4 regions of the Blastomonas sp. 34TW genome follow, and region 4 is predicted to be linked to each of the others. Evidence: predicted binding sites of a transcription regulator. Region 4 holds the regulator's gene; each other region holds the start of a gene.
The links. The regulator LexA, encoded in region 4, represses DNA repair genes until DNA is damaged. The targets are predictions, from matches to a motif close to GTTCCNCNCTTGTTCT.
Positions count from the first base shown of each region.

Region 1: OPU69_RS07615 (PA0069 family radical SAM protein) is a predicted target of LexA. The motif match lies at 1,871-1,886, and genes of this name have one in related genera.
Region 2: OPU69_RS10905 (putative DNA modification/repair radical SAM protein) is a predicted target of LexA. The motif match lies at 2,707-2,722, and genes of this name have one in related genera.
Region 3: OPU69_RS17665 (transcriptional regulator) is a predicted target of LexA. The motif match lies at 2,775-2,790, and genes of this name have one in related genera.

Region 1 is NZ_JAPFGW010000004.1:214,183-219,827, forward strand. Features, by position in the region: gene OPU69_RS07605 (lytic transglycosylase domain-containing protein) at 1-1,220, shown strand, start outside; gene moaB (molybdenum cofactor biosynthesis protein B) at 1,224-1,751, shown strand; gene OPU69_RS07615 (PA0069 family radical SAM protein) at 1,898-2,983, shown strand; gene OPU69_RS07620 (hypothetical protein) at 3,308-4,390, shown strand; gene OPU69_RS07625 (polyphosphate kinase 2 family protein) at 4,427-5,206, opposite strand; gene OPU69_RS07630 (tetratricopeptide repeat protein) at 5,203-5,645, opposite strand, start outside.
Region 2 is NZ_JAPFGW010000007.1:148,297-153,941, reverse strand. Features, by position in the region: gene OPU69_RS10910 (UdgX family uracil-DNA binding protein) at 1-1,433, opposite strand, end outside; gene OPU69_RS10905 (putative DNA modification/repair radical SAM protein) at 1,438-2,688, opposite strand; gene OPU69_RS10900 (DUF1993 domain-containing protein) at 2,798-3,367, shown strand; gene OPU69_RS10895 (amidohydrolase) at 3,452-5,038, opposite strand; gene OPU69_RS10890 (TonB-dependent receptor plug domain-containing protein) at 5,129-5,645, opposite strand, start outside.
Region 3 is NZ_JAPFGW010000017.1:21,118-26,762, forward strand. Features, by position in the region: gene OPU69_RS17650 (AAA family ATPase) at 1-1,193, shown strand, start outside; gene OPU69_RS17655 (hypothetical protein) at 1,215-1,907, opposite strand; gene OPU69_RS17660 (AlpA family transcriptional regulator) at 1,956-2,195, opposite strand; gene OPU69_RS17665 (transcriptional regulator) at 2,241-2,702, opposite strand; gene OPU69_RS17670 (hypothetical protein) at 3,053-3,382, shown strand; gene traL (type IV conjugative transfer system protein TraL) at 3,410-3,697, shown strand; gene OPU69_RS17680 (type IV conjugative transfer system protein TraE) at 3,710-4,282, shown strand; gene OPU69_RS17685 (type-F conjugative transfer system secretin TraK) at 4,282-5,040, shown strand; gene OPU69_RS17690 (TrbI/VirB10 family protein) at 5,033-5,645, shown strand, end outside.
Region 4 is NZ_JAPFGW010000016.1:8,273-13,917, reverse strand. Features, by position in the region: gene OPU69_RS17355 (FAD-binding domain-containing protein) at 1-915, shown strand, start outside; gene lexA (transcriptional repressor LexA) at 986-1,708, opposite strand; gene OPU69_RS17345 (molybdopterin molybdotransferase MoeA) at 1,796-2,998, opposite strand; gene moaC (cyclic pyranopterin monophosphate synthase MoaC) at 2,998-3,468, opposite strand; gene trpC (indole-3-glycerol phosphate synthase TrpC) at 3,468-4,262, opposite strand; gene trpD (anthranilate phosphoribosyltransferase) at 4,259-5,260, opposite strand; gene OPU69_RS17325 (anthranilate synthase component II) at 5,257-5,645, opposite strand, start outside.

The DNA.
Region 1 (5,645 bases), on a different contig from region 4:
CAGCGCTGGCCGATCAGGTCGATTTCCTCAGCCCCCAGGCCCGCACCGAGCTGCAGCAGCGTGTTGCCTGGTCCTATTATCTCGAGAACCGCGATCAGGAAGCGCTCGACATGGCGCGCGCCGCGACGCTGGGTTCGGGCGAGTGGCTGGGCGAGGCGCACTGGACCGCAGGGCTCGCGGCATGGCGCCTGGGCAATTGCGCCGCTGCGCTGCAGGGCTTCGAAGGCGCTGCGGCCAATGCCTGGAACGAGGAGCAGCGCGCCGCCGGCTATTACTGGGCCTCGCGCGCCGCGACCCGCTGCCGCCGTCCCGATCTGGTCCAGCCCAATCTGCGTGCGGCCAGCCAATATGGCGAGACGCTCTATGGCGTGCTCGCGGCCGAGCAACTGGGCCTTGCCGACAGCTCGGTGCGTGCACCCGACTTCAGCTCCAACGATTGGAAGCTGCTCAAGGACCGACCCAATGTCCGCCGTGCCATCGCGCTGACGCAGATCGGCGAATCGACCCTGGCCGACCAGGTCTTGCGCCACGAAGCCCAGATTGCCGGCGATAGCGCGCACGATTGCCTGCTGCGCCTCGCGCGCGATCTGTCCATGCCGCAGACACAGATGTGGCTCGCGCAGAACGGACCGCAGGGCAGCCGCCCGGACAGCTTCGCACGCTTCCCCTCGCCGCGCTGGGTACCGGTGGAAGGCTGGCGCGTCGATCCGGCGCTGGTCTATGCGCACACCCTGCAGGAATCGAACTTCCGCAGCGATGCGCGCAGCCCCGCCGATGCGCGCGGGCTGATGCAGGTTCGACCCGGCACCGCGCAGGACATGGCGCGCGCCCGCGGGCAGTCGCTCGATACCAGCGCGCTCTATCAGCCGGCGGTGAATCTCGAATATGGCCAGCGCTATCTCGAATTCCTCAACACCCGGCCCGAGACCCAGGGGCTGCTGCCCAAGATCATCGCCGCTTATAATGCCGGGCCGCTGCCGGTCAGCCGCTGGAACGAGAAGGTGCGGGACAATGGCGATCCGCTGCTGTTCATCGAATCGATCCCCTATTGGGAAACGCGCGCCTATGTCGGCATCATCCTGCGCAACTATTGGATGTACGAAAAGCAGGCGGGCGTGAATTCCAAGAGCGCGACGGGCCTTGCGCAGGGCATGTGGCCGCGCTTTCCGCATGCCGGCGGAATCGAGCTTGTCCGGCTGGATACCGTGCAGCACAACTGAACGATGGCCATCGACGAATCGCGGGCGTTCAAGCCCATCAACATCGCGCTGCTGACCATTTCAGACACGCGCACCGCTGCCGACGACACATCGGGCGATATCCTGGCCGGGCTGATCACCGGCAAGGGCCACAAGCTGATCACGCGCGCGATCGAGAAGGACGATGTCGAGCGGCTGGTCGTCCGGCTCAACAACTGGATCGACGATCCCGAGATTGATGCGATCATCTCCACTGGCGGCACGGGGCTGACCGGACGCGACATCACGCCCGAGGCGCTCGACCGGGTGAAGGACAAGGACATTCCGGGCTTCGGCGAGCTGTTCCGCTGGCTCAGCTATCAGACAATCGGCACCAGCACCGTGCAATCGCGCGCCTGCGCGGTGCTCGCGCGCGGCACCTATATCTTCGCGCTGCCCGGATCGAATGGTGCGGTCAAGGATGGGTGGAACGGCATCCTGAGCGAACAGCTCGACAGCCGCAACCGGCCCTGCAATTTCATCGAGCTGATGCCAAGGCTGCGCGAGAAATAGTCCAGCACTCTGCCACCATCCATCGTCACCCCCGCGCGGGCGGGGGTCCCGCTTACAGCCTCCGCCAACGAATAAGCGTGATTTCCGCTTTCGCGGGAATGACCAAAGCGGTGGCATTTGTTCCTGAAATGTTCTAATCTGGACGCATGTCCGTCCACCCGCCCCCAATCAAAGGCCGAGGCGCGCCGCTGAACCGCGAGTCGGCGCGCTTCAACCTGCCGGTGCGCGAGGTCGATGGCGACTGGCTCGACCAGCGCGCCGCGATCGACGACAGCCCTGCCCCGCTGCGCACCACGGTGACGATCGAACACCCGCGCTCGATCATCTCGCGCAACACGTCCCCCGATCTTCCGTTCGACCAGTCGATCAACGCCTATCGCGGCTGCGAGCATGGCTGCATCTATTGCTATGCCCGGCCCACCCATGCCTGGCTCGATCTGTCACCGGGGCTCGATTTCGAAAGCCGCCTGTTTGCCAAGCCCGATGCGGCAAAACTGCTCCGCGCGACGCTGCGCAAGCCGGGTTATGTGCCGAAGGTCATCGCGCTCGGCACCAATACCGATCCGTATCAGCCGATCGAGGCGGACTATCGCATCACCCGATCGATCCTCGAAGTCTGTCTGGAAGCGCGCAATCCGGTGTCGATTACCACGAAGTCGGACCGGGTGCTTGCCGATACCGACCTGCTCGGCCAGATGGCGCGGCACGATCTTGTCGCGGTTGCGCTGTCGGTCACCACGCTCGACGGAGCCATGGCACGCACGCTCGAACCGCGCGCCGTCGCCCCGCGCAAACGCCTCGCCGCGATCAGGGCGCTGAGCGAAGCGGGGGTGCCCACGCACATCAACGTCTCGCCCGTCATCCCGGCGATCACCGATCACGAGATCGAGGCGCTGGTCACCGCCGGGGCCGAGGCCGGCGCGCTCTCGGCTTCCTACATCCCGGTCCGCCTGCCGCACGAGATCGCGCCACTGTTCCGCGCCTGGCTCGACGCGCATTTCCCCGATCGCGCCGCCAAGGTGATGACGATTATCCAGCAGATGCGCAACGGGCGCGACAACGATCCCGATTTCGGCTCGCGCATGCGCGGGTCCGGCCCCTGGGCCGACCTGATCCGCACCCGCTTCCGCCTCGCGGTCAAACGCGCGGGGCTCAACCAGTACAAATGGGTACTGGATGCATCGCACTTCCGCGCCCCGGCAGACGGCACGCAGGGCGAGCTGTTCGGCTAAACCGGATGCCTGCGAGAGAAAGAAGCCGCGCGTTTGCGGCTCGCGCGCCTCGCGCTGCTGATCGTTCCCGACCACGCTTCGCATGTGGACTCCGCACGGCTGTGCGCAGAAGCATGACGTCGTCCGGCGAGATGCCGATGCAAGGCCTATGCGTCGCATTGTTCAAGAGCGGACAACCAGTCCATCAGATGAAGGGGTAATCGACGTCGCGTTGTTAAATAAAAGCGAATCGGATGTGCCGCACAGCCCTCGACGTTTTCCTTCGGTTAACCATTTTACAAGGCATATTAGGTAAAATAGTCCAAAATTGCAGATAGAATTAGCATGAACCGCGTCGCCCACTCTTTATCTATGGTAATCGGACCCACATTGGTTCTGTTTGCAATGCTGGCATTTGCCACAATGAAATGGCCTTTCATTATTTTTATCGGCTTCTTTTTCCTGATCATCCCTGGAATTTTCCTGATGATGACGCCCACGCTGTTCTTGTGGATCGGTATTTTCTCTGTACCCTGGTTCACTACACGGCTGTTTCTCAGGGGTTATCGTAACGAGGGGCTGGCCACACTGCCTGCGGTCGGTATTCCTGCCGGACTGGGGCTTGCTGCATTGATCATCGTATCCTGGATCATCGTAGCGCCATCGCGATCGGCGGCAGAGGCGCGGCTGGCCAAATTCCATCTTTCCAATGTTGTGCCGCCGAGCAAGGTCAAACTGTATGGCGACGTGAAGCTGGAGACCGAGCGAAATAGTTGGGCAACGGATCGCAAGATGCAGGTCAACGGTGTGGAAGTTCTTGCATGCGACTCCAATTGTATCTGGTTGCTCTCCGATGGCGGTGCAGCCAGCGTTACGGTGAATGAAATCGGATGGCCGGTCAGTTTCGTTCGGCTGAAACACGGTAGATTCGCCTTGTCTGGAGCCGCGATGACCTATCGGCTCAGGCCGAAAGGCAAGTGCGATCCAGGCTCGCCTGAAATGCAACTCGATGATGCGCCTTACACGCTCACCGATCCGCGGGCGGCTGCCCGTTGGCGGGAGCGCGTTCTGGCGGGCCATTGTCTCCAGGCCGGCCCGGCAGCGAAGGATCAGGAGTTTGTTTTACGCGCGGGGCATTGGCTTGGGAGCTCCCCCTTTAGTAGCTATCCCGACAGCACGGTGTGGGAAAGGGTGCCGGACGGGATGGAGGCGACTTTCAGCGAAATACGCGACAAGCGCGGCAGGGTTCTGTTGCGCGACTACAGGCCCAGTGCCCAAGCGTTGGCGGTACCTCTCAGCCTTGGGGCCGAAGAAATCGGGGACGAATACGGATGGGCACGCACATATCTGCCAGAGTCGCCAGAACGCGATCCTAGACTGAAGTTTCAAAGGCTTTTTAACGCGATCGCGCCGCAGCCCACAGTCTAGTGCTTGTGATGGGAACAGCAGGCCACTGGCACATGGTTAGGATGTAAACCCAAACGCCTCGCGCGCCAGCGCCACCAGCTCGGGATCGGCATCGGGCAGCGATTTGGGCACGCTGGCCTCGAGCCGTTCGGCAATATGCGTCAGCACCGCGATGCGCGCGGCCTTCTTGCTGTTGCCGTCAAACACCTTCCACGGTGCCCAGCGCGTGTCGGTCTGGCGGAACATGTCGTGCATCGCGTCGAGATAGTCGGCCCGCTTGGCGCGATTGCGGAAATCGTCGTGCGTCACCTTCCAGCGCTTCTCGGGGACGGACAGCCGGTCGGCGAGGCGCTTGTCCTGCGTTGCCTGCGTCACATGCAGGAAAATCTTGATGATCGCGGTGCCGCCATCGACCTGTTGCGCCTCGAACTCGTTGATCTCGTCATAGCCGCGCTTCCATTCGCGCTCGCTGGCGAACTGCTCGACCCGTTCGACCAGCACGCGCCCGTACCAGGAGCGATCGAAGACCGAGATTTCGCGGCTGCCGGGCAATTTCTGCCAGAAGCGCCAGAGGAAATGCCGGTCCTTCTCGTACGGGGTCGGCGCGCTGATCGGCCAGACCTGGAAATAGCGCGGGTCCCATTCGGCGGTCATCCGCTTGATGATTCCGCCCTTGCCCGCCGCATCCCAGCCTTCCATGACGATGATCGCGCGGTGACCATGGACGATGTGCCGGGCATGCGCGTGCGACAGCCTTTCCTGCAGCCCCTTCAACGCCGCGTCATAATCGCCATCAAAGCCGGAGCCTTTCTCATAGTCGGACAGCTTGATCGTCATGAACCCGTTCCCCCCAGTCGCGCCTCGCGGGCATTGTAATCGCCTTCCGCCACCTGACGCGCCGCAATCCGGTCGAACGCCGCGCGGATCGCCGGTTCGCGTGGCAGCAGCGTCTGCGCCTGGCGGTAGCGCGTCATGGCCTCATCTAGTTCGCCGCGCTGCTCGGCGCACAGTGCGAGGTTGAACACGACCGAACTCTGACCCGGCACCTCGGTATCGAGCGCCTGCCAGATCGAACATGCCTGACCAGGGTCCCGGAAGGTTGCCTTGAGCGCATCCTTGAACCGGTTCGACTGGTCCTTGTCGAGGCCCTTGCGGCCTTCCAGCACGCGGATGGCATCGCTGCGGAATACCGGGGCGATATCGCTCCTCACTTCGTCCGCGACCTGTTCAACCAGCATCGAGACCGTATCGGGCAGGCTGCGATTGGCCTGGCGGT
Region 2 (5,645 bases), on a different contig from region 4:
AGACTGTCGGCCATATGTTTGGCAGAAGCCAGATCGGCGACGAACTGATCGCGTTCGGCCCTGGCGCGCTCGCGGTCGGGCAGACGCAGCAGGAACGAGGGGTGCACCGTCGCGATCAGCCGGGCACCGTCATCCAGCGCATGGACCTTGCCGCGCATCGACGAGATGCTCACCGATTTGCCGGTGAGCCCGCGCAGCGCGCTGCCGCCCAGGGACACGATGAGATCGGGCCTCACGAGCGCGCGCTCCTGATCGAGCCACCAGCGGCAGATGTCGATCTCGCCGGTGCTGGGGTTCTGGTGCAACCGGCGCTTGCCGCGCGCGACGAACTTGAAATGCTTGACCGCGTTGGTGACGTAGAGCGTCGCGCGGTCGAGCCCGGCCTCGGTGAGGGCTTCGTCGAGCAGCTGTCCCGCGGGACCGACGAACGGACGGCCTTCCAGATCCTCGCGGTCACCCGGCTGTTCGCCGACCAGCATGATCCGCGCCTGGCGGGGGCCTTCGCCAGTCACCGCCTGGGTCGCGTGACAATGCAGCGGGCAGCGGGTGCAGGCGCGCACGGCCTGGTTCAGATCGTCCAGCGATGCGATGGCCTCGGGCAAGACAGTCTCCGCTTCCCCGCGCACGCGCCATTTGTCGCTGCGGGGGTTTGCGAGCGAGACGGCTGTCTCGCGCATCCGTTCCACGCGCGCCTCGGCCCCCGCGATCAGCGGCGCAATGTCCTGCGCCTCGGGTAGGTTGTGCCAGTATTTCTTGGGCATCTCGGCGCGCATGGCGGCGATCTTGACCCGGGCCGGGTTGAAGATGGCGCCATAATAGGTGCGCCACTGGTCCTCGACCACGTCGTGATCGGGTACTTCGTCGCGCGTGCCGCCGGGCCCGAGATGCAGCTCCTCGGCATGCCATATCGCGCGGGCATCGGGGGTGAGGATCGCCCAATCCATGCCGTAGAAGCGCTTGCGGAAAAAAGGCGCGGCCAGCCGCAGGATGCGATGCTCGGGCTCGAACCAGGCGATGTAGCGCTCGCGTCCCGTCTCGTCCTCGCCCAGCCTGCGAAAGCGGACGAATGCGTGCATCTTGTGCAGATCGCGCCGGATCGCCTTGTCGCAACGCATCAGCCAGTCGGTATCGGGATCGGTGCGCCGCTCGATCAGCTTGCGATCGTCGAGCGCGCGCCACAGCACCCGGTACAGTCGCGAGGGCACGCCATCGTCGCGATGGCAGATCACCCGGTCGGCAATGGCGACCAGTTCGCGGGGCAGGCTGACCGTACGCTGGGGCTGGAGCGGCGCGCTGTCGGCGAACAGTGAGGCGCTTTCGCCCGCAGGCCGCCAGACGATATCCTCGGGCGGCACGCGGGCGGCGAGCAGCGCTCGTGCATGGCCGCGCCACTCTTCGAACTCGCCCGGCTGCTGGAGGATGATCTCGCGCATGGCCCTACAGCGCGAGGCTCATCTGCTCGGGCGCCGGCGCGAAGCGCGCGCGCAGATTGGCGCTGTCGGTAAGGCCCCCGGGTCGCCAGTCGGCCGTGGTGACGAAGGGCAGCACCTTCTTCACCGAGGCGGTAAGGCGCGCCAGATCGCCGATGCGGATCGCGCCCAGCCGGCGTGCCGCGATAATCCGGTCAACCGCCTTGGTGCCGAGGCCCGGCACGCGCAGCAGCATCTCGCGCGGTGCGCGGTTGATATCGACCGGAAAACTCTCGCGCCGCTGCAGCGCCCAGGCCAGCTTGGGATCGATCGACAGGTCGAGCATGCCCTCGTTCGCTCCGGCCATGATCTCGGCGCGGTCGAAGCCATAGAAGCGCAGCAGCCAATCGGCCTGATACAGCCGGTGCTCGCGCATCAGCGGCGGGCGCACCGGGGGCAGGTCGCTGCTGGCATCGGGGATCGGGCTATAGGCCGAATAATAGACCCGGCGCAGGCGATAGCCCGAATAGAGGCTGGTGGCCGAAGCGAGGATATCGTCGTCGCGCGCGCCGTCTGCGCCGACGATCATCTGGGTCGATTGGCCCGCGGGCGCGAAGCGCGGCGGTTTTGCCTTCTTGAGCAGCCGGTCCTTGCGCGCCTCGACTGCATCTTCGACGCCGACGCGGACATTGGCCATGGTCTTGCGGATCGTCTGCGGCTTCTTCTCCGGCGCGAAGCTCTTCAAGCCATCCTCGGTCGGCAGCTCGACATTGGTCGAAAGCCGATCGGCATAGAGCCCTGCCTTGGCGATCAATTCGGGCGAAGCGCCAGCGATTGTCTTGAGGTGGATATAGCCGCCGAACCGGTGCTCCTCACGCAGCAGCCGGGCGACCTCGACCAGCTGTTCCATCGTATAGTCCTCCGACCGGATGATGCCCGAGGACAGGAACAGCCCCTCGATATAGTTGCGCTTGTAGAAATCGAGCGTCAGCCGGACGACCTCGGCCGGGTTGAACCGCGCGCGCGGCACGTTGCTCGACGCGCGATTGATGCAGAAGCGGCAATCGTAGATGCAGAAATTGGTGAGCAGGATCTTTAGCAGCGAGATGCACCGCCCATCGGGCGCATAGCTGTGGCAGATGCCCATGCCGCCGGTCGAGCCGATACCCTTGGTACCCGTGGAGTCGCGCCGCACCGTGCCCGAAGATGCGCACGAAGCGTCATATTTCGCCGCATCGGCGAGCAAGGCCAGCTTCTGCAGAATCGGTTTTTCGCTCATATTCCGCATATAGGGAGTGGAACAAAGAAAGAACAGTTTAATTTCAAGCGAAAGGCTTTGCCGGCGGGAGGTTCCGGCTAAGGTGGCGCATCGCAAAAAGGACCAACGAATGAACCTCAAGGATACTCTCGTACCCAGTTTCGTGCAGATGCTGGGCGCGCTTTCGGCCTGGCTGGGCAAGGCGGAGCAGCATTTCGATGCCGAACAGTCGGCGCAGATCATGCAGGCGCGGCTGGCGCCCGACATGTTCCCATTGTTCACGCAGATTTGCTTTGCCTGCGTTCAGGCGCAGGAGGCGATGGCGCGGCTGCGCGGGCAGGATTTTCCCGATGCGATCGCGGCGTTGCGCGGCGAAGGGGTGGAAGCGGGCGCAAAGCCATGGACCATCGCCGATGCGCAGGCACGCATTGCCGATACCATTGCCATCGTGGAGGCAGCCGCCGATGGCCTGGCGGATGTCGCGGACGATATGGCAATCGCGCATGAACTGCCGATGGGCATGATCTTCGACTTCACTGCGGCCCAGTACGCGCGCGATTGGGCGATCCCGCAATTCTATTTCCACGTGATGACCGCCTATGCGATCCTGCGCGCGCAGGGCGCGCCGCTCGGCAAGATCGACTATGTCGGTCATCTGTTGCCATATCTTCGTCCGGGAACGATGCCCGGCGCAAGGTGACCGGCGGGCTGCGCCGGGCAGAGCGGGCGACTTGCACCAACTCTGCCCGGCGATCGGTGCGACCCGATGGCATGCCGCCACGGTTTATTGCGGCGTCAGCTGCGGATAGGTGATGCCCAGCTGCTCCAGATACGAGCTGTATTTGCTGGGATCGTAATAATATTTCTTCAGCTCGGGCCGGATGCGCTCCATCAGCTCCTTGTTGAGGTGGATGGCGGGCTGGTCTTCGGGGGTGAGCACCGGATCGTATTTCTGATCCTTGGTCTGCACCGTAGTAAAATAGGTCTTGGCGTCGCTGACCAGCTTGGGCGTGGTCATCACGTCGAGCACCGTCAGTGCCACCGCCTTCGCTCCCGCGACCGCGCCCTTGTGCGCGATCGGCGTCGCCATCGCGATCGCCGAGGTGACGTTATGCCCGATCATGCTGGGAATGTTCGACGGAAAGCGGATGGTGATCGTCGGTACCGTCCACATGATGTCGCCGATATCGTCCGATCCGCCGCCCATCGAAGTGCCGCGCGTTTCGGGCGTCGAGAGTGGCTCGACCGTGGTCTTGAGCGGCGCGATCTTGAACTTCAGCGCCTCTTGCACTGCCTTGGTAAACGCCTGGTCCTCGGGTGACCATTTGGGCATGCCGACCATCTCGATATTGGCTTGCGCGGCTTCGGCGAGCGGCTTGTTGCCGAAATTGGGTGCGGCATAGCCCAGCACGCGGCGGCTGACGAACGTGCCTGTCGCCTTGGCGGCGGCTTCGGCAATGTCGCTGCCGGTATTGTAGAGATGCCGGATGGACTCGAAATTCTGCTCGCGGAAATAATACCAGACCGATGCCTCGCCCGGGACGATATTGGGCTGCCCGCCGCCATTGGTGATGACATAATGCGAGCGCTGGGTGAGCGGCAAATGCTCGCGTCGCATGTTCCAGGCGATGTTCATGAGTTCCACCGCGTCCAGCGCGCTGCGCCCGGACCAGGGCGCGCCTGCGGCATGGCTGGTGATGCCCTTGAACGTGTATTCGACCGAGACCATGCCGTTATTGCCGGAATCGCCATAGCTGGTGCCGAAGCTGGAGGCGACATGGGTGAAGATCGAGACATCCACGTCCTTGAACAGCCCTGCGCGGACATAATAGGCCTTGGTTGCCAGCAGCTCCTCGGCGACGCCCGGCCAGAGCATCAGCTTGCCCTTGATGCCGTGCTTGATCATCACCTCCTTGGCGGCAATCGCGGCGGCAACGATCAGCGGCATGCCCGAATTATGCCCCTCGCCATGGCCGGGCGCGCCCGGCACGATCGGCTTCAATTGCGGCACGCCAGGCATCTGCGACAGGCCGAGCAGCCCGTCGACATCCGATCCAAGCGCCACCACCGGCCCATCGCCATTGCTCCAGGTCGCGGTCCAGGCGGTGGGGATGCCTGCCACCCCCTTGGTGATGGTGAAGCCGTTCTTTTCCAGTATTCCGGTCAGATATTCGGCGGTCTCGAATTCCTGAAAGCCCGGCTCCTGAAAGCTGAACACGGAATCGACCATTTCCTGGACGAGCTTGGCCTGTTCGTCGACTTCCGCCATCGCCTCCTTCTTCATCGCGGCGGGTGCCTTGGCCTGCGCCGCGAACGGAGTGGAGGCCATCAACAGGGCGGTCAGCAATTTCATCGATCGGGTCATCGTCATCGGTTTCCTGGTACAAGGCGTTGATTGGACGGGCACTGGTCACGACAGGGCACGGAGCAGGGATGCAAGCGTACCCTGTCGTGTCTGCGGTTACAGCGTGAAACGAACCCCCATGCGGAAGACGCGGCCAAGCACGTCATAGAGGTTGCGGTTGGTCTGCGGATAGGCCGGCGTGTTGTCACCGGTCGGGCCGTTGCCGACCAGCACCGGGTCGGTATCGAACACGTTGCGGACATAGAGGAACACCTCCGCCTCGGACGCGGCGATCTTGAACCGCCTGGTCACCGAAAGGTCGAGATACCATTGGCCGTCGATCCGGTTGGTGTTGATCGTGCGGAAATCGGGGGTGGAGAGCGGACAGCCGGTCTGGCACTCGATGAAATTGTTGTTGTACACGCCGTCGGAAAAGCCGCGGCCCACCGCATTGAACGACCAGCTTTCGGTGTCGTAATTGGCCGACAGGCGATAGTTCCAGGAAGGCGTCGCATCGCCGCCGCCGGCATTCTGCCCGGCCAGATCGACCGGCGCGTTGATGCCGTTGTCGGTGATATTGTCGATATAATGCGAGACGACCGCACGCAGCGTCAGATTGCCCGGACCGATCGCA
Region 3 (5,645 bases), on a different contig from region 4:
TGATCCTGCGCGCCATGTGCCGCCATCACCGGGACCGGGTTATCGTCGTCGACGAAGCCGACGATGTTCTGATGATGAGCGAGCGCAAGGGCAGTTCCAAGCAATGGATCAACCGCCTCGTTGAGGCTCCCCAGGTTTCCACGATCTGGATCGTCAATCAGCGTTCGCGACTGGACCCTGCCGTCTTGCGGCGCATGACCCTCGCGATTGGCTTCGATAGGCCGCGCTTTGCAGTGCGAGAGCGGGTTGCCCAAAGGTCCGCTGAGACAGCATCGGTTGCCCTGAGCACGGCTGAACTGCGTGAGATCGCGAGCCTGAAGGCGCCGCCTGCAGTCGTTGCGGCCGGCCTGAAAGCCGCCCATCTCGCCAGCGGCGGGGCCGACGTTGCGAAGACCGCCATCCACAGCGTGATGCGGGCCCTCGGCCAGTCCTGCGCCCCCGATGCACCAGGCAGTTCGATTTATGATCCGAAGCTGTCGCGGGCGGACACTGATTTGTCTCGTCTTGCTGAGCGTCTGGCCGCGACCCCAGACCGGGGCTGGAGCCTGTTGCTGTCAGGGCCTTCAGGTACAGGTAAATCGGCCTTTGCACGGCACCTCGCCGAGACCATGGGATTGGATATTGAAGAGCGGCGGTGCTCGGACCTGATGAGTCCCTATGTAGGCGAGACCGAACAGAACATCGCTGAAGCCTTCGCCAAGGCCGCCGAACGCGGCGCGCTGCTATTGATCGATGAGGTCGACAGCTTCCTTTACCGCCGGGAAGCCGGTCAACGGAGCTGGGAGGTCAGCCAGGTCAACGAGATGCTGGTACAGCTCGAACACCTCCGCACTCCCTTCATCGCCACGACCAATCTGGCCGACAACCTCGATCCAGCGACCCAGCGTCGCTTCACGATCCGGGCTGTGTTCAATGCCATGACGCCAGCGCAGGCAGGCAAGCTTTTCCAAGCCCGGTTTGGCCTCGACTGGCCCTCAGAGTGGCCCATCCACCATGGCCAAACGCCAGGTGACTTTGCGGTCGTTGCGCACCGTGCGGATCTGTTGGCGGAAAAGGATCCAGCTGTCCTCGTGCGGTGGCTGCGTGACGAGATTGATGCCCGTGGCGACCAGGTGCGGGGTACGATGGGGTTTCACCTCCACTCGCCCCCTGCACCACGTCAACGCGCAGAAGATTTGGACGAGGCAGCGTGAATTCACCCCGAAGCGGCTGAGCTAGTCGACCACAGGGTAATTCGGCATCGGCCAAGCGTGATCCGGGTTATCCATCATCAGGTCGACGAAGATGGGCAGCAGGCAACCCAGAAGAGACGCGCCATCCCTGACTTGGTCACGGTTGACGTCGCTGTTCCAGGTTGCGCCGCCATGCACCAACTGGTTCCTCAGAACGTAAAGCCGATCAAAGAGGATCGAGAGAATCCGGGCAGTGTCGTGCTCGCGCAAGGCATGATTGATAGCAGTCCGGCTCCGCTCAAGCTTTTGCTCCCAATCCGCATAGCCCGGGACACCATTCTGGTGCTGCCAGAACGGGTGATAGACATAGCGATTATCCAGAAGCAGTCGGATTTCCTGGCTGAACCGTTGCCAGACGGCATCGTAGACGCGGTGACGGGCGTCAAACTTCACCAAGGTCGAGAAAAATGCTTGAAAGAGGCCGCGCTCGCCCTCCGGCGCTGAGCTACTGGCCGATTCTTCGACATCACCGGCATAGGCCGCGTTAAATCCAATCCAGAGAAGGATGAAGCGGACATCATGGTCTTCATCCTCAGCTTCGGCTCGTCGAAGCCACGATAGCGCACGGTGCACGCGAAGCCCCAAAGGCTTCTGGAAGCCGTCCCGCAGCGAACGCTGCTTCTCCTTCAGAGCTTCGGGATGAAGAGTATTGCCCAGCGGATATCGATAAACCATGCGCGCAGCTTAGCGCGAGGAATCCTAACGGAATAGATCACGGCGTGATCAGTTTGGAATTCGCGATACGGCGCGGATCCACTCATCAATTTCCGCTTCGACCCAAACTGCACATTTGGGCCCCAGCGATCGTGACTTGGGGAAACGCCCTTCGCTCATCCGCTGATAGATGGCTGAACGACGCAACCCGACGCGGGCCATCACTTCCGGCAGTCGAAGAAGTCGGGCCGGCGGCACAGTTTCCGCCGGCGGCAGGTAGGGCGTTTCATCTTGTGCTGAATGCGACATTGCTGATCTCAATCGTAAAGTTCGGTCCCCTCCGAACTCTTAGGCTTACCGTGACAGCGACATTGCGATGTCGCGGCCCACAAAATCATCGATGTGCTTGGCGAGCATTCGCGCCACAAGCTGTGAGGTGCCGTTGGCCCACCTAGGCCGCAGATCCTCGATCCGGCGGCCGAGGGTCCGCTGCAGATGGACGGGCAGGCTGGTGAAGAACTCTTCGAGAAATTCGCCCATCTCACCATGCATCCACTCGCAGGCGAGATCTTCCTGCCCGGCGAGAGCGAGGATCATGCTGGCTCGGGGATGTGCTCCACAGGCGGCGAGCACACGAGCTGCTTCGTCGAGCCCGATGGGCCGCTCGCCGCGCGCAACGCGAAGCAGGGTCTCGCGATGCATTCCGCATTCATTGGCAATCCTGTGGCGGGGTTTGCCGGCGGCATCGATCGCATGGGCAAGCACGCGAGCCAGGCTTTCATTGGCCGGTCTGGCGGCGGCGGTTGGATGGTACATGGTTGTCTCCTCGCTTCTGCACTGGTGCGACTCGCAGGCATAACGCGAAGCATCCCATGTAGGAAAATGAAAAGAACATACGCGGAACATCTCGTTTAAAGGCGAATCAGTTCCTCGGCCCGAGTCGTCGGCGGATCACGGCGCATCGGGCGGCGATCTTCGACATAAAAACCCTACATTATCGCCATCATCGCTGTTGAAGACCGACGGGCGCTGAAAAATGTGTCCGCATCCATCCGTCTCCAAAGCGGATCAGATGCCAACCCTTTCCTACGATCATTTCCTAGATGCATGTGGAACACACAGCGAACGCAAGAACGCTGTGACCACCCCTCCAACCGGAGCTTCACATGCAGTCCCTCACCCTCCCCCGGCGCGCCAGCGTCAAGGGTCTCGGCAAGACCCTCAACATTGCCATCCCGGTCGCAGTCGCGGCGCTTGCGGCGAGCGCCGCCTATGCTGGCGCGGACACGACCTTCACCCCTGCCCTCACCAAGTTCACGGATTTCCTGGAAGGCTCGGGCGGCAAGATCATCACGGTCCTCAGCCTCGCCGGTGGCCTGATCGGTCTGGCATCCGGGCGGTTTTCGCTGGGCCAGGTCGCCGTTCCCGTGGGCGTCGGTATCGGCGTCGGCACGGGTGTTCCGATCGTCACCTCGGTCGTGACCGCGGTCATCTAAGCGGTCGGACGGGAAGGCGACGGCGCCATGGCAGACCCCTACATCATTCCCCGACGCCTCGATGACCCAGAGCTTATCGGCTTCTGGACCATCGACGAGTTCGCGGGAATGCTGGCCCCCTTCACCTGGGGGATCCTCACCCAGCATATCTTCATCGGCATCATCGTCGCCTTCGGCGCCTGGTTCGCACTGCGAAAGGCAAAAGCAGGACGCGCCAGCTCCTGGGTAGCCCATGCCGCATATTGGTATCTGCCTGCAGGATTTCTGGGTCTCAAGGCAACGCCGCCTTCCCACTGCCGACTGCTTGCCGGTTGAGGGGAGAAACTCATGTTTTCCGACATATCCCACGAACGTCAGCAATCGCTGCTGCGCCAGCGGAACCTGTTCGCGCTCACCAGCGCGGGTCTCGGCCTCGCACTGGTCGTGGCAGGGAGCCTTGCCGCCACCCGCGACCGCGAGGTCGTGCTGGTGCCGACCGTTCCCAAGCAACTCACGGTGAGCAGCGCCGGGGTCGAGGCCGACTATCTTGAGCTTGTCACCCGCGATGCCGCCCTTGTTCTCCTCAATCGCAGCCCGGAGGGCCTCGATTACTGGATGAACGAGATCCTGAAGCTGGCGGATCCCGCAAGCTATGGGCGGCTGAAAGCTGAGCTAGTGGGGATTGTCGAGGAGCAACGCGGCTCGGACGTTACCCAGGCATTCGTGATCCGGTCGATGAGCGTGGATCCCAAGGGTCTGACATCGGATGTGACCGGAACTCTCAAGACCTTCGTCGGCGCGCAGGTGATTGCCAGCGACGAGCGCCGTTTCCGCTTCAGCTGGACTTACCGCGGCCTGCGCCTGGCGCTGGCAGGGTTCGCCCAGCTCCCCCCACAGGACAAATCGAAGGAGGCCCAGTGATGGCTTACCGAAAAGGGGCCCATGCACGGGGCTCACTTCTGAGCGCGGCAGCGCTGCTCGCAGCAGCGACATCCCCCGCTTTTGCCGCCGACCAGTTCAAGCAAGCGGCTGACGGCGCCGGGATCGAGTGCAGCGTTTCAGCGCGGGAACTGACCCGCTTTGCGCTGGTCGACGACCAGTTCGCCAGCGTCTCGAAGATCTCGACTGGCACGCCCTACAACGACTTTGCGGTGACTAACGAGCCGGTGCGCGGCGACATTTACGTGTCGGTGCCGGAAACCTACGCGGCCCGGGCAATCAGCTTCTTCGCCACCACGAAAAAGGGCTTCGTCTACAAGGTCGCGTGCCGGGTTGAGCAAATCCCGGCGACCCAGGTCTTCGTGACCAACCCCGCGATCGCGAGAAACCGGGCAGCGGACTGGGAAAGCCAGACCCCGATCGAGTCAAGCGCCGTCAGGCTCATCCAGGCCATGGCCAATGACCGGACTGTCGATGGCTACGAGGTCCGCCAGGCGACCGCCGTGCCCGTGCGGGTCGGCGATCTCGAAGTCCAGCTCATCGCTGACTATCGGGGCGCCAGCCTCACCGGGAAAGTTGTTCGCGTCCACAATCGCGGATCGAAGCCCGTGACGCTGGCCGAGCGCGATCTCGCACCGCGCGACACCCTCGCCGTCTCGATTGCCGAGCCGAAGCTCGAACCCGGGGCCAGCACCACGGCCTTTGTTGTCGGCGCAAACGGGGAGACCGGCCATGACTGATGCAGTCAATGCGAACGGCACGGCCCCTCTCCAGGCCGCGACCGCTTCACCGTCCGAACTTTCCGGGCTTAACGCCCGCACTGCGCGCCGTCAGAAGCTGCTGCTGGGCTCGCTGGGAGCGCTCGCGCTGCTCGGCGGGAGTTGGTTCATCCTTGGCGGTGATGACAAGGCCAAGACCGACGATCCCAATGCGGCGCAGACGATCGACACGGCAGGTCTGGTCAACCGCGATCTGTCGCAGCGCGAGTTCGTGGCGACCTATGGTAACCGGCTGGATGCGGTCACGCGCGAACAGAAGGCGCTGAAGGATGGGAGCATCCCGCGGACGGAGATCGAGGCGCAGCTCGCGGCTCTCAGATCCGAAAACCAGGCCATGCGGGTCGATGGGCAGGCTGCGATCGATGCGATCTCTGCTGAGAATGCTGAACTGAAGACGCGGCTTGCCGCTCAGCCCACGACGACGGCACCCGCTGTACCGCCACCGGCCTATGGGCCGCAGGCAGGCGGTTATGACGCGCGGGGACGTTCGCCTCAGCCCAGTGCTGTGTCTGCAGGCGGTGATCCGCAGGGCGGCATGATCCCTTCGCCTGGCGAGGTGAAGCTGA
Region 4 (5,645 bases):
GGCATCTGGGAGCGCTTCCTCGTCGAGCGCGACGAGCAGCACGAGCGGCTGCGCAATGTCCGCGCGCTGGAACAGGCGGAAGCGGGCCGCACCGGCATCGAGGGCTTCGATGACTGGGCGCGCGAGCTGGTCGAGACGGGGTATCTGCACAACCACGCACGCATGTGGTTCGCCTCGATCTGGATCTTCACGCTGCGGCTGCCCTGGACGCTGGGCGCGGGTTTCTTCCTGCGCCATCTGATCGATGCCGATGCGGCGAGCAATACCCTGTCCTGGCGCTGGGTCGCGGGCTTGCAGACGGCGGGCAAGACCTATCTCGCCACGGCCGACAATATCGCGCGCTATACCGGGGGGCGGTTTGCGCCGAAGGGCCTGGCGGAAATCGCCGAGCCGCTGACCGAAGCACCGGTACCTGCCGCAGCGCCCTTGCCTGCGGCAGGATCGGCCAGGGGGGCGCCGGCGCTGCTGCTGATCACCAGCGAGGACATGCACCCGGATGATGCGGTGCTCCGCGAGGTTGATATCTGCGGCACCTGCATCGCTGCCGATCCGGCGTTGCTTTGGGGTGAAAAGGCGCGCGGCTTCGTTGCGGATGCTGCGCACGACATGGCTGCGTCGCTTGGCGAAACCGGCAGGGCACCGGTGAAGCGGATAGATGCCCTGAATGCCGAGGCGATCGTGCAGGCGTCGCGTGAGGCGGGCGTCAACCGGGTGGTGACGCCTTATGCCCCGGTCGGCCCGGTCGCGACGCGGCTGACGGAAATCGCCAAGGCGCTGGCGGGCGAAGGGATCGAACTCGTCCAGGTGCGCCGGGCATGGGACGACACCTTCTGGCCGCACGCGCGCAAGGGCTTCTTCCCGTTCAAGCAGCATATGGGGCGGCTGCTCGAGGATATGGGGCTCACCCGCACCTGAGCCGCTTCGAGGGGAGCGGCCCGCCCATTCCGACGCGGACCCGGCGATCGCCAGGCCCGCTTGATCGGCATCAGTGATAGCGGCGCAACAGGCCGGCCAGCTTGCCCTGCACCTGCACCTCGTGCGGCGCGTAATATTGCGGCGCGTAGGACGCATTGGCGGGATCGAGCCGGATGCGGCCGTTCTCGCGGCGCAGATATTTGAGCGTCGCCTCCTCGCCGCGCACCAGCGCGACCACGATCTCGCCGTCGCGCGCGGTTTCGGTGCGCTTGATCAACGCAAAGTCGCCATCGAGAATGCCCGCCTCGACCATCGAGTCCCCAGACACTTCGAGCGCATAATGCTCGCCCGCGCCGAGCAGGGCGGCGGGAACAGGCAGGATCTCGGTGCCCTCGAACGCCTCGATCGGCGCACCGGCGGCGATGCGGCCGTGCAGCGGAATTTCGAGCACATTGCTGTTCGCAGGCTCCGGCAACACCGCCTTGCGCACCGCGTCCATGCTGACGACATTGCTCCGCGCGGCATCGGCGCGCGCGGCGGCAGCAGCGGCGAGCTCCTTCTCGCGCGGCTTCACGCTCGCCTCTGGCAGCTTCAGGATTTCGAGTGCGCGCGCCCGGTTGGGAAGACGGCGAATGAAGCCGCGTTCCTCGAGCGCGCTGACCAGCCGGTGCACGCCCGACTTGGACTTGAGATCGAGCGCTTCCTTCATTTCCTCGAACGAAGGCGAGACGCCATCGGCCTCCAGCCGTTCCTGGATGAAGCGGATCAGGTCATGTTGCTTGCGGGTCAGCATCGCCGATGTTCCTTTTCTGCGCCGAACCTGCGTTCGAACGAATACGGAACAATTACGAAACAAAGACGGTCAGGTCAAGAGCTTGTGTCAAGTCCCGTGGCGAAGCGCGATATAATCGATCGGATCGCCGATTTTGGCCTCGGGCGCATCGATTGGCCGGACCACCAGCGCATCCGCCTGAAGCAGCGCCGATAGCGCTCCGCTGTCCTGATTGCTCAGCCGGATGAGCGCGCCATCGTGGAAGCGCGCACGCACGAAATCCTGGCGCGGGCCGTTCGCCGGGAAGGGTTCGCCTGCGATCGCCTGGGAGGTGGCAGGGACAAGCTGTTGATAACCCAAAAGCTTGCGCACCAGCGGCAGCAGCAGCAACGTCGCAGTGACATAGGCCGAGACCGGATTGCCCGGCAGGCCGAGCACGATCGCATCGCCCAGACGTCCGACCATCACCGGTTTGCCTGGTCGCATCGCGATCCGCCAGAAATCGACAGTTCCGCCGCTGTCGAGCAATGCGGGCTGGATGAGGTCGTGATCGCCGACCGATGCGCCGCCGGTGGTGACGATGATATCGGCCTGGCTGTGCTCGAGCAGCGCCGCGGCGATGGTGGCGCGGTCATCGGGCAGCAGCGGCGGGACGATCAGATCGCAGGGTAGGGAAGACAGCATCGCTGCCAGCATCACGCCGTTGCTCGCCGGGATATGCGCGGGCGAGGGCAGCGGGTTTCCGGGTGGGACAAGCTCGTCGCCGGTGCTGAGGATCGCGATGCGCGGGCGGCGGTGGACGGCGAGCGCGCCGTGCCCTGCCATCGCGGCAAGCGCGATCAGCCGCGCGTCGATGATCGCACCCGCATCAGCGAGTTGCGTCCCGTCTGCGAAATCATGCCCTGCGCGGCGGATATGCGCGCCGGGAGCTGCGGGGCCATCGCCGGTGAGCGTCAGCCGGTCACCCTCGCGCGCGACGTCTTCCTGCACCACGACGCAATCTGCGCCATCGGGGATCATCGCGCCCGTCGAAATGCGCGCGGCCTGTCCCGGCGCAAGTACGCCCGCGAAGGGCCGTCCCGCCGCGCTCTCGCCGATGACGCGCCATGGGCCGGGCAGGTCGGCGCTGCGCACCGCATAGCCGTCCATCGCTGACAGATCGGCGGCGGGCTGGTTGCGCTGCGACACCAGCGGCTCGGCCAGGGTGAGGCCGGTGACCTGATCGAGCGGAAGGCTGATCGCGGGGCGGGGCGCAGCAAGCGCGAGCAGGCGGTCGCGCGCCTCGTCGAGCGGGATAAGCCCGCCCGCCATCAGTCGGCGGTCCAGTCGCCCGACTTGCCGCCGCTCTTGGCGAGCAGCCGCACCGGGCCGATGACCATGGCCTTATCGAGCGCCTTGGCCATGTCATAGATCGTGAGCAGGGCTATGTTCGCGGCGGTCAGCGCTTCCATCTCGACGCCGGTCTTGCCGTTGGTGCGCACGCGGGTTTCGACGCGCACGCCGGTCTCGAGATACTCGAAATCGACCGAGACGCTGGAGATCGGCAGCGGGTGACAGAGCGGTATCAGGTTGCTGGTCTGCTTGGCGGCCATGATGCCCGCGATGCGCGCCGTGCCCAGCACGTCGCCCTTCTTGACATCGCCCGCGCGGATGGCGGCGATCACCGCCGGGGCCATGGTGATCACGCCTTCGGCCACCGCCTCGCGCACGGTATCGGCCTTGGCGGAGACATCGACCATCTGCGCCGCGCCGGTCGCGTCGAGATGGGTCAGCTTGTCCATCAGGCGGCTGCTCCGGTGAGCAGCGCGCGCGTCGCCTGCGTGACATCGGGCTGGCGCATCAGCGATTCCCCGACCAGGAAGCAGCGTACGCCACGCTCTGACAGACGCACGCAATCCGCATGGCTGTTGATGCCGCTTTCGGACACCGCGATGCGGCCTTCGGGGATCATGCCGACCAGCCGCTCGGTGGTGGCGATATCGGTGACGAAGCTGCGCAGGTCGCGGTTGTTCACCCCGATCAGCGGCGAGCGGAGCTTGAGCGCGCGCTCCATCTCGGCCTCGTCATGCACCTCGACCAGCACGTCCATGCCGTGGTCCAGCGCCGCGCTCTCGATCTCGGCCATGGTCGCATCGTCGAGCGCGGCGACGATGATCAGCACCGCATCGGCCCCCAGCGCGCGGCTTTCGGCCACCTGCCAGACATCGACCATGAAATCCTTGCGCAAACAGGGCAGGTCGCACGCGGCGCGCGCGGCAACCAGATAATCGTCATGCCCCTGGAAATAGGGCTCATCGGTCAGCACCGAAAGGCAGGCCGCGCCGCCGGCCTGATATTCGGCTGCATGCGCGGCGGGATCGAAATCGGCGCGGATAAGCCCCTTGGAGGGGCTGGCGCGCTTGATCTCGGCGATCAGGCCGAAGCCGTCGCGCGATGTCTCGCGGAGCGCGCGTGCGAAACCGCGCGGGGCGGAGGCAGCCGCAGCGCGGCTCGCCAGTTCGGCCTGCGAAATCAGCCCCTTGCGCCGTGCGACCTCCTGCCGCTTGACCTCGCAAATCTCTTCCAGCTTGTTCATGCGGCGGCTTTCGTGAAATCGATCCAGCAGTTGAGCAGCGCGTTGGCGAGCCCCTTGTCGATGGCCTCGGCGGCTTCCTCCGCCCCTTCGGCAAGGCTTTCGACCTCGCCCGCGATCAGCAGCGCAGCAGCGGCGTTGAACAGCACCGCATCGCGATACGGCCCGGTCTCGCCCTGGAGCAGACGGCGCAGCGCGGCGGCATTATGCGCCGCATCGCCACCCCGGATCGCCTCGATCGGATGCGTCGGCAGCCCTGCGTCCTTGGCCTGCCAGCGCTTCATGATGACGCCATCGGGGCCGATATCGGCGACCTCGTTGCCACCGGCCAGCGACAGCTCATCGAGCCCTTCGTCGCCCGAGACGATCAGCGAATGTTCGGTGCCCAGCATCTCGAGCGCCTCGGCATAGACATGCACATAGCCGGGCCGCGCGATGCCGATCAGCTGGCGGCGGACGCCTGCGGGATTGGCGAGCGGACCCATCAGGTTGAAAATGGTGCGGCGGCCGATCTTCTGCCGGATCGGCTGGATGCGGCGCATTGCGGGATGATGGTTGACCGCGAACAGGAAGCAGATGCCGATCTCGGCGAGCGACTGCTCGGCGCTGGCACCGGCGGCGGTCATGTCCATGCCCAAGGCTTCGAGCGTGTCCGCCGCGCCCGCCTTGGACGAGGCGGCGCGGTTGCCGTGCTTGGCGACCGGCACGTCGCACGCCGCGACGACCAGCGACACCGCGGTCGAGACGTTGAGCGTATGGTGCCCGTCGCCGCCGGTGCCGCAGACATCGATGGCATTGGCGGGCGCGGCGATCGGGATCACCCGGTCGCGCAGCGCCTGCGCGGCGGCAGCGATCTCGATCGCGGTCTCGCCGCGTTCGGACAGTGCGATCAGGAATTCGGCAATCGTCTCGTCGCTGACCGTGCCGTCAAGGATCGCGGCAAAGGCTGCTGCAGCATCGTCGCGGTTCAGCGGATGCGCGGTATCGGGCAGCCAGGTCATGCGAGCAGATCCGCGCGCATCGGCTTCACCTCTAGCCCCGCCAGCGCCATGAAATTGGCCAGCATCTTGTGGCCATGTTCGGTGGCGATGCTCTCCGGGTGGAATTGCACGCCATGGATCGGCAGCGTCGCGTGGCGAAAGCCCATCACATGTGCGGTCTCGCCTGCCGGTGCCTCGACGCGCGCGTTGACGATCATTTCGGGCGGAAGGCTTTCCTCCGGCACCACCAGCGAATGGTAGCGCGTCGCGAGGAACGGCGAGGGCAGGCCCTGGAACAGCCCAGTGTCGTCATGGACCACGGGGGAGGTCTTGCCGTGCATCAGACCGCCGCGAACGACCTCGCCGCCGAAATGCTGGCCGATCGACTGATGCCCCAGGCACACGC